Regions from separate parts of the Lentibacillus sp. Marseille-P4043 genome, predicted to be linked through region 1. Evidence: riboswitches for the same ligand, from Rfam matches in the RefSeq annotation. Region 1 holds a riboswitch; each other region holds the start of a gene.
What was found. Region 1 has a riboswitch for cyclic di-GMP ahead of C8270_RS11235 (prepilin-type N-terminal cleavage/methylation domain-containing protein). Riboswitches for the same ligand answer to the same signal wherever they lie in the genome.

Region 2: another riboswitch for cyclic di-GMP. It lies ahead of C8270_RS05980 (chemotaxis protein CheX); the one in region 1 lies ahead of C8270_RS11235 (prepilin-type N-terminal cleavage/methylation domain-containing protein).
Region 3: another riboswitch for cyclic di-GMP. It lies ahead of C8270_RS00750 (hypothetical protein); the one in region 1 lies ahead of C8270_RS11235 (prepilin-type N-terminal cleavage/methylation domain-containing protein).

Annotation. Positions count from the first base shown of each region.
Region 1 covers NZ_LT984884.1:2,307,818-2,311,100, forward strand. Annotated here, with positions in the region: gene C8270_RS11225 (type IV pilus twitching motility protein PilT) at 1-104, shown strand, start outside; gene C8270_RS11230 (type II secretion system F family protein) at 105-1,304, shown strand; cyclic di-GMP riboswitch class II at 1,350-1,434, shown strand; gene C8270_RS11235 (prepilin-type N-terminal cleavage/methylation domain-containing protein) at 1,475-1,849, shown strand; partial or broken gene C8270_RS20755 (prepilin peptidase) at 1,945-2,211, shown strand; gene C8270_RS20760 (prepilin peptidase) at 2,248-2,697, shown strand; gene pilM (type IV pilus biogenesis protein PilM) at 2,710-3,283, shown strand, end outside.
Region 2 covers NZ_LT984884.1:1,174,516-1,177,798, forward strand. Annotated here, with positions in the region: gene motA (flagellar motor stator protein MotA) at 1-428, shown strand, start outside; gene motB (flagellar motor protein MotB) at 406-1,191, shown strand; cyclic di-GMP riboswitch class I at 1,473-1,575, shown strand; gene C8270_RS05980 (chemotaxis protein CheX) at 1,671-2,132, shown strand; gene C8270_RS05985 (chemotaxis protein CheA) at 2,156-3,283, shown strand, end outside.
Region 3 covers NZ_LT984884.1:146,841-150,123, forward strand. Annotated here, with positions in the region: gene C8270_RS00740 (methyl-accepting chemotaxis protein) at 1-589, opposite strand, end outside; gene C8270_RS00745 (hypothetical protein) at 643-1,353, opposite strand; gene C8270_RS00750 (hypothetical protein) at 1,402-1,770, opposite strand; cyclic di-GMP riboswitch class I at 1,900-1,986, opposite strand; gene C8270_RS00755 (M3 family oligoendopeptidase) at 2,398-3,283, opposite strand, start outside.

The sequences.
Region 1 (3,283 bases):
TAGGAATGCACACACTTGAGATGGATCTAAAACGGTTGCTTCAAGAAGATAAAATCGCTTATGAAACAGCTGCTCCTTTTATGCAGGAGAGGGGTTTGTATTAGATGAACTATCAATATACTGGCAAACGAATTTCGGGGCAAAAAATAACAGGGAAAATTGAAGCGGATTCCAAAAAAGCTGCACTGTTTCAACTGGAGAAAAACGGGTTGATCATTTTTGCTATCGATGAAACCAAACCATGGAACAAAGACATTATTTTAAATAAAAAGATCAAAAATAAGGATTTTGTTATCTTTCTTCGGCAATATGCTACGTTAATTCATGCAGGGATTTCTATTTCAGACGCTACCAAAACGATGATGATGCAAACGGAAAATTATTCATTAAAAAACGCGCTTACAGATATTAACAAGCAGCTTGAGCAGGGACAAGCCCTTTCCCAAGCTGTAGAACGTCATCCAAAAGTTTTCCCAACACTACTTGTTAACATGATCCGTGCAGGAGAAGCTAGTGGAAAGTTAGATGAAATTTTAAATCAAATGGCTGATTATTATGAGAAAGCGTACCGAAACAAACAAAAGGTTATTTCTGCGCTATTGTATCCAAGTGTTGTTGGTGTTATAACACTTTTACTTAGTTTATTTTTATTAGTATTTGTCGTACCACGATTTGTTAGTATGTTTCATTCCTTTGGCGGGGAAATACCAGCTTTCACGCAATTCGTTATGACCTTAAGTGATTGGGCAGGTTCTTATTGGTGGTTATTGTTCGTTTTAGTTGTACTTTGCTTACTAGTATATAAGTATCTTATGCAATATAATGCTTTCATTTATCGTATTGATGTGATAAAAATGAAACTCCCCTTTCTTGGTGTACTCGTGCATAAAGGGGCATTAGTCCGTATGACACAAACACTGAGTACGTTGGTTAATAGTTCCGTACCCATCTTACAATCTGTTGAAATAACTGAAAAGGTTGTTGGAAACCGTGTCATGCAAGATGTGCTTGAAAAGGCACGTAAATCCCTTGAAGTAGGCGAATCGATTACAAAACCAATGAAAAAGCATTGGGCCTTTCCTGCACTAGTCATCCAAATGATTCAAATTGGGGAGAGAACCGGGACTTTAGACCATATGTTGTCAAAGGCTGCAGAATTTTACGAAGAAGAAGTGGAACAATTGTCCAATCGAATCAAAACATTAATCGAACCAATTATGATTATTATCCTGACCGTAATTGTCGGCAGTATTATTGCGGCAGTGGTTATTCCGATGTTTTCGCTGTTTGGAAATATTCAATAGAATAATATAGATTTTTGTCTAGTAATCAATTATAATCTTAATAGGACTAAAGTAGGGCGCGATGATAGACTATCTTTAATCTGGGCACTTTGGATAGTCAGGAGTGAGTAGTGCAACCGACTAATTAAGTTCTCATAGCTTTCTATCATTATAAAAAGGTGGGGATTTTTGTGTTTGCACGAATGAAGAAAATATTGAAAAAGGAAAAAGGATTTACGTTGGTAGAGTTACTAGCAGTCATCGTTATTTTGGGAATTATTTTAGCGATTGCGATTCCAGCAGTTGGGAACGTTATCAGTAAATCAGAAAACGATGCTAAACAAGCCAATATTGATTTAATATTAAATGCTGCAAGGTTGGCTGATGTTAATGGTGAGTTTAGTGATGATATGAAGGTTTCTGAATTAAAAGATGAAGGTTATTTAGAAGAAATTCCAGAAGTTCCTGGTGAAGAAGAAGAAACATATGGTGAGGGTACTGTAAAGAAAAATGAAGATGGAACATTCGAATACACAAGTGATATTGGAAAGCCATCCGAAGATTAACACTAATTAACGAATCGTAATCATAATATTTTAACGCCTTGCACCGACTGTGACAGGGCGTTTTATTCACTATATTATTGCAAGGAGAACTGTGAATGGACACTTCGCTAATTTTTTTATTCTTCCTATTGGGCTTAATCTTCGGTTCATTTTTTAACGTCGTTGGTCTACGTTTACCCACGAAACAGCCTTTTGCAAATGATCGCTCAATCTGTCCACAATGCAAACAAACGCTTTCCTGGTATGAGCTTATCCCTGTATTATCATTCCTACTGCAGCTAGGGAAATGTCGGCATTGTCAGGTAAAAATATCCCCGATTTATCCCATAATCGAGATAGCAACTGGATTTCTGTTTGCATGTAGTTACGTTTTATTTGGTTTGCATTTGGAGTTAATCATGGCATTATTATTGATGTCGATGTTGATCATTATTTTCGTTTCTGATATTACATACATGTTGATCCCCGATAAGCTATTACTGTTCTTTTTACCACTTTTTATCGTGATGCGATACGTTGAACCCCTTGATCCGTGGTGGTCAGCAATTGTTGGAGCCTTAATTGGTTTTGCTGTTATTGCGATTGTAATCCTTGTTAGCCGTGGCGGTATGGGAGCGGGGGATATGAAATTGTTTGGAGTTCTAGGAATTGTGTTGGGAATGCAAAAGGTGTTACTAGCGTTTTTCCTCGCTTGTGTGATTGGTGCGTTTATCGGCATGCTGTTGCTCCTATTTAAGGTGATTGAACGTAAACAGCCTATTCCATTTGGGCCATATATAGTTGTGGCGGCAATTGTAACCTATTTTTACGGTGACTCTCTATTAAACTGGTATTTAAATCTTTTATAAGCAGGTGACAACATGGGTTTGATGAATAATGGCAGAGTAAATATGGTTATCACAAATCATTCGTTACGTTATACATTTCATAAAAATGCTTCCAGCAGTGGTTTAGTTACATATGGGGAAGTAGAATTGCCAAACGGTACAATAAAAGACGGAACAATTGCTAACAAATCTGCTTTCTTAGAAGCGGTAAATCTTCTTGTACATCAGCAAAAATGGAAGCGAAAAAAGCTGTATTTTTCGCTTCCAGACGATACTGTAGTTGTTCGGAAATTACAGATTCCTGCAGCATTATCCAAAGAAGAAGCAATGGGATATGTAAATACACAAATTGGTAATAGCTTGTATTTACCATTTGCAAATCCTGCTTTAGCAATTGAATTTTTGGACAATGATAGGGAAAATAGAGAGATTTTATTATTTGCGTATCCCAAAGAGAAAATAACGGCCTTTGTAGCTATTTTTGAAGAAGTTGGACTGAAACCAGTAGTTGCGGATCTTACATCGCTAGCGGTTTACCGATATTATTATTTGCATCAGCCGGATGAAAAGGAGCACATCCTACTTATCCACTGGGATCGCGATGCAC
Region 2 (3,283 bases), 1.1 Mb from region 1:
TTCGAGATGTGATGTTAGAGAAAATTGATGCAATGGAAGAAAGGCACCAAAAAGGGATTCAAGTATTTTCACAAGCTGGTACATATGCACCGACATTAGGAGTGCTAGGTGCCGTAATTGGCTTAATTGCTGCTCTTGGTAATTTAAACGATATCGATGTTTTAGGTCATGCTATTTCGGCTGCGTTTATAGCGACATTGTTTGGTATTTTTTCAGGGTATGTTTTATGGCATCCGTTTGCAAACAAGCTAAGAGAGAAATCTAAAGATGAGGTAAAGTTAAAACAAATCATGATAGAAGGCATTTTGTCGATAACCAATGGTGAATCTGCCCAAGTAGTAAAAGATAAGTTAAGTTCTTATCTATCTCAGAAAGAATTGGCAAAACTCAATCAGGAGGATGACTATGCGACGGAAGAAACAGCGTAAAGAGCATGAAGTTGATGAGTCATGGTTGTTACCTTATTCGGATTTACTAACGCTTTTATTTGCATTGTTTATCGTTCTATTTGCCATGAGTGAAATCGATTCACAAAAATATGAACAGCTTTCGCAGGTTTTCAAAAGTGAATTTTCCGGTGGTGACGGGTTCATGGAGAAAGGTTCCGGACCAACCGATTCTGAAGGTGAAACGATTAAAACGGATGAAGATGAAAAGGACACCGGCAATGAGAAGGAGCAAATGCAAGAACGGGAACAGTTAGAGAATTTAAAGAATGAAATTAATGCATACATAACAAATAATGACCTCGCTAAATCATTAGGAGCAAAATTAACAGATGATGGGTTATTAATTACGATCTTAAATGACGTCACCTTTGATTCTGGAAGTTCCACTGTAAATGATGCTGGGAAGCGGATTGCAAAAGAGGTATCAACATTTTTACATACGGATCCACCACACCAAATTGTTGTAAGTGGACATACGGATGACCGTCCAATTAAAACGAGTGATTATGGATCAAATTGGGAATTAAGTGTCATGCGGGCTGTTAATTATATGAAACTGTTACTGCAAAATGACACATTGGACCCTGAACGGTTTAGTGCAAAAGGGTTTGGAGAATACCAGCCAATAGTCCCTAATACAAATAATGAGAATAGAGCTAAGAATAGGAGGGTAGAAGTCCTTATATTGCCAAATCACGAGTTAGAATTAAGTGATGATGAAGATGATAATGGAAAACAGTAATTTTTTAAGAGATAAGTGTAAAATTTGGCTCCAATTTGTTCTCGGGTATGACGAGCCACGTCCAGCTCCAGCGCCCAGCGACTAGCGAGACTTCCCTCACCTCCGTACGATAAGTCAACATCGCCTCGCTCTCGCTCACCGTGTTTCCTTTATCTCCTACGGTTCAGTCCAGTCCGTACGTCGCTAAACGGTCGCTTCCACTTTTGTGCCCAAATGTAGAAATTTGTTGAATTTTGTCGTAAGTTAATTTATCATTACTTTAGAACTAGTAATAAAGTCGTATATAATAAAGGCAAACTATTCGAAAGGATAGGACGCAAAGCCTAGGGTCTACTGAATGGACATTTTATATGATCTTGCATCAATGATCGCCTGGCTACCAATCTATGATTTTTAAATCTATTTGGCTATTCTATAACCTGGAATAGCCCTTTTTTTTACACTTTATCAAAATACATAAATCAAAAAGGAGTGTCACTTTGGTAAATACGACGGTTGGAAACGCTAAAGCTGTAACGGAATTGCTGAACGGAACGCTGTCATCATTGAGTAATGTAGTACCAGTAGCACATGAGATAAAACAACCAAATTTATTAAAACAAGACTTGCATCTTCAATATGGGGTCTTAATTGGTATTACTGGCGATGTAAAGGGAAAGTTGGTTTTATCAGGAAACACAAGTATTTTTAGCGCGATTGGTGAAGTAATGTTTGGTATGCCATTAGAAGGGGAAATGCTTTCATCCTTTAGTGGTGAATTAGGGAACATGATTGCAGGAGGCATGTCAACCAACATTGTCGAAAAAGATCTTCATACTGATATCACATCACCAACAATTATTGAAGGGACGATGACTTTATCAGGACATAAAAGGGCCCTTCAAGTGACGGTGATGTTTGAGAAAGTTGGAGAGATGGATCTTTATTTGTTACTTGATTAATGAAATAGAAAGAGGGTCTACTGTTGGATACCAATCAATACATAACTATGTTTTTAGATGAAAGTCGTGAGCATTTACAAGCAGTTAATGACAATCTTCTTGAATTAGAAAAGCAGCCACACGATCTTTCTATTGTAAATGAAATATTTCGCTCTGCCCATACATTAAAGGGAATGGCTGCAACCATGGGATTTGACGATATTGCTTCTTTAACACACCAGACTGAAAACGTACTGGATCAAATTAGAAACAGCCAATTAGAGGTAACTTCTGAATTAATTGATATTCTTTTTGAAGCAACAGAGGATTTGGAAGAAATGGTTGACGCAATTAGTGAAGGAGAAGACGGCAAGAAGGATGTCTCAACTCTTATAAGTCAATTAGAGCAATTTGAAAAAGGACAAACTGTTGTTGCCCCAAGTACACATGTAGCAACAGAGCAAGTCAGTTTTGATTTAGATGAGTACCAGATGACGGTTGTCGATCAAGCCAAAGAGCAAGGGTTTAATGTGTTTCAAGTAACCATTTCATTAACAGAGGACTGTATGTTAAAAGCGGCTCGTATGTATATGGTTTTTGATGTGTTGGAAAATAGTGGTGAAGTGATTAAATCGATTCCCCCAGTTGAAGATATAGAGGAAGAGAAATTTGAACAGGACGTTTCGGTTATCCTTCTTTCAACTATGGCAAAAGAAGAAATTCAAGCAATGATTTACAAAGTTTCCGAGGTTCAACGAGTGGAGATATCAATTTTACCTACTGAAAGTAAAGAGACTCCTAATAATCCAAAAGAAAATAAACAGGAGGAAGAGGAAAAGACAACTAAATCCGCAAAGTCCCATAACAAACCAGGTCAAAAGACAATTCGTGTAAATATTGACAGAATCGATGATCTGATGAATTTGTTTGAAGAAGTAGTCATTGATCGTGGTAGATTGGAAGACATCTCTACGAAGATAGACCACAACGATCTACAGGATACAGTTGAGCACATGTCAAGAGTCTCTGAGGACATGCAAAACTTGATCTTAACGATGCGAATGGTTCCCGTTGAACAAGTGTTTAATCGCTTTCCAAGAATGGTTAGAGGACTTGCCAAAGATTTGGATAAAAAGGTTAACCTGGAGATTATCGGGGCAGAAACCGAACTC
Region 3 (3,283 bases), 2.2 Mb from region 1:
TATCGATTTCGTGAGAACTTTCTCCAAGTTTATTTATTGCACCAAATGTTGTATTTACCGTTTGATTAAACTGCCCCATTTTCTCCAAAGAATCTTTTAGCTTTACATTTCCTTCTTGCGTCAATTCTAAGGTAGTATTCGATTGTTCCGAAATTTGATTTGACCTCACCGAAAGATCTTCGATAGACTGTGTCATTTCTTCCATAGACATTGTACTTTCTTCTGTAGCTACTAATTGTTTCTTTAATCCTCTACCTACCTCATCGATTGCTGCTCTTACAATATCGGCTTTCTCGGTTGCGTATTCACCGACTTCAGCAAGATTTTCTCCTTTTTTATGAACACTTGTTGAAAATGAATGAAACTTCTCCCTTACATGGCCAAAGAATTCGATTAGTTGATTAAATACAGTATGATCGGCGCTTTTTTCATCAACTTTACTACCGATATTACCTGCCGATATTTCTCTCATTCCATTTAAGATTTCTTTATTTATATGGGGTTGATGCTTCAGTGAAAAATATTGATAAGCAAAATACACTGTTGTCCCCAATAAGATAACAATAATAACTAACATTATGGCTTCCATGATTAATAAATCCCCTGCTTTTTTATTATTTGATTCGATCTATAATGAAAATCTTAAAGTTCCCTAATCAATACATAAGTTCCATCGGCTGTATTTAAAGGAATATCATTCAACCTACTATTATCTTGATATTTATGAACAATATAATTTCCTTCAACATCTGTGTATTTCTTCATATTATGATACTTTTCCAAAACACGTATCGATTTCGGATTTGTCGCTTCAACCAAAACAGCCTTCAACCCTTGCGAAGATGCCTTTGTTATCAGTCTATTTCCTAATTGCTGAATAATTTCGTGACGGTTATGTTCAGCTGTTACCCCTATCATGAATAGGTGGAATATCTCTCCGTCATTAAGTTCTTTTCCGTTTCGTTCTTTATAATCCTCCAAGAAGCGTTTATCCACATCTTCCAAAGCATGCACAATAACATTCATATCATAAAAAGAACCTTCAAATACATCTTCCCCGATAATCTCTGGCGCATTTGTATCACCGGCAAAGACACCGACAACCTCATTATTACTATCTTGAGCGACTGCGCAGTATCCCTGATCAACTATAGTGTTTAAATAATCCTTGGTAAACTCGAAGAAATCTTCATAATTTATATTTAACTGACCTACCATCGGTTCCTGTACCCATTTGCCTGAAACATCCACTCCAACAAATGAACGTGCTAGACACTCAGCTGCTCTCTGAATTAAATCTGTTTGTTCCTTCGTTATAATTTCGTATGTATATAACTCTAATGTTGTTTGCACTTATTAACTTCCTTTCACATTTAAAAATTCCTAATTAGAAACCTAACATTACACAGAACGAGGTACATCATCGACAATTGTACCTGAGAAATCTATTCTTTCAAGTACATTCCTAATTTGCACTTGAGCAATCTTAGATGAAGGATTTACTACAAGGACATCCTTAAAACCCAAGGTGGAATAAAATTGCATCGTTTCTTCCAACTGTGGTACCACTTTTGATGGAACCGGCGTTTGGTAAGTTGCATCGACAACAAATGTATAATTTTGTCTTGATACTTTATTAATTGTATCCTGTAAATCTGTCATATAACCTTCTACATCTTCCTCTCTCATCAATCCATGCACCTGTACATGTACTTCCTTGACGGGTTCATTTACCGCCATTTTATATTTCTTTTTATCTACAACTATCATCTCTAATCCTCCTTTTTTCCTATAATCCGCTACATTTCGTTGTTGCAGTTTGTATGGTTTTTTCGTAAGAGCATAAAAAAAGACTATCCCATATGTAGACAGGGATAACCAAATAATCCTTCACATAATACTGGCAACCCGACTATCATTATCCATAGGGATTTTAGACTCGTAGCTTTGTGTCCTTACCTTTCGATAAGTTTACCTTTTTCAATTTTTATAAACATAGGACTAAACTCATGCTCATATATTACTATATCATTATAAACATTTTGTCGATTTTTGTCGATTATAGAGTTTTTTTCCAAAATTGGATATATGGGACGCGGGGACAGGTTTCTTGTCCCAGGCTGAATTGGCATAGTGGCAAGCTTGCCGCGCGGGACACCTAACCTGTCCCCACGTCCCGCTTATCAACGGCTGTTCCATTTATATATTCTCCCCACAATGTCCCTATTTCAGTAGATGTGAGCTTCAAACCTTCTATTGAAAAATAATCATTGATCTATTAAACAACACATATATTATCCATGCCACACTAATAAGGCAAATCCATCGCAAATACTTGGTAAAAAGCCATAAAAAATAGTGCTTGTCCCTAATGCCGACAAGCACCATTCCTATTCTTTAGTTTTTACCTACTTCATTTGTCAAACGAATAAATTCATCCACATCTTTTGCCATTAATTGAATTCCTGCTGCCCAGAAATCTTGTTTGGTTACATCAACACCTAAATGTTTTTCTGCTAAATTTTCTACTTTCATAGAACCTGTATCTTTTAATAGAGCAATGTACTTTTCTTCAAAGCCTTCTGGGTGTTTTAAGTATTCGGCATAAATTCCTAAGCTAAACAAATAACCAAACGTATAAGGGAAGTTGTAGAACGGCACTTCATCAATAAAGAAGTGTAATTTGCTGCACCAGAAATGCGGATGATAGCTGGATAAACTATCGTTGTATGCATCCTTTTGTGCTTGAACCATTAATTCATTCAGCCTTTTTTCCGAAACAATCCCTTCTGTTCGTTCCTTATAGAAGGCATTTTCAAATAAAAATCGTGCATGAATGTTTAAAAACATTGCCGTAGCATTTTCCAATTTGGAATTTAATAAGGCAATTTTTTCCCCAGCGTTTTTTGCATTTTCTACCGTTGCATTCCCGATAATTGTTTCTGCAAATGTACTTGCCGTTTCCGCTACATTCATGGCATACCCTTGATTTATATAAGGTAAATCCTTCATAACATGACTATGAAACGCATGACCAAGTTCATGGGCTAGTGTGCTAGTATCGTTTGGCGTACCAGTGAATGTCATAAAAATTCGTGATTCCTCAAATTCTGGAAGTCCTGTACAATACCCACCTGGTCGTTTGTTTGGACGATCCTCTGCCTCTACCCAACGATTTTCAAGCGCATGTTTGGCAAAACCTGAAAGCTTTGAACCAAAGGAAGCGAAATGGTCAATCACAAAGTCACATGCTTCATCATATGTAAATCGGGTCGGTTTCTCA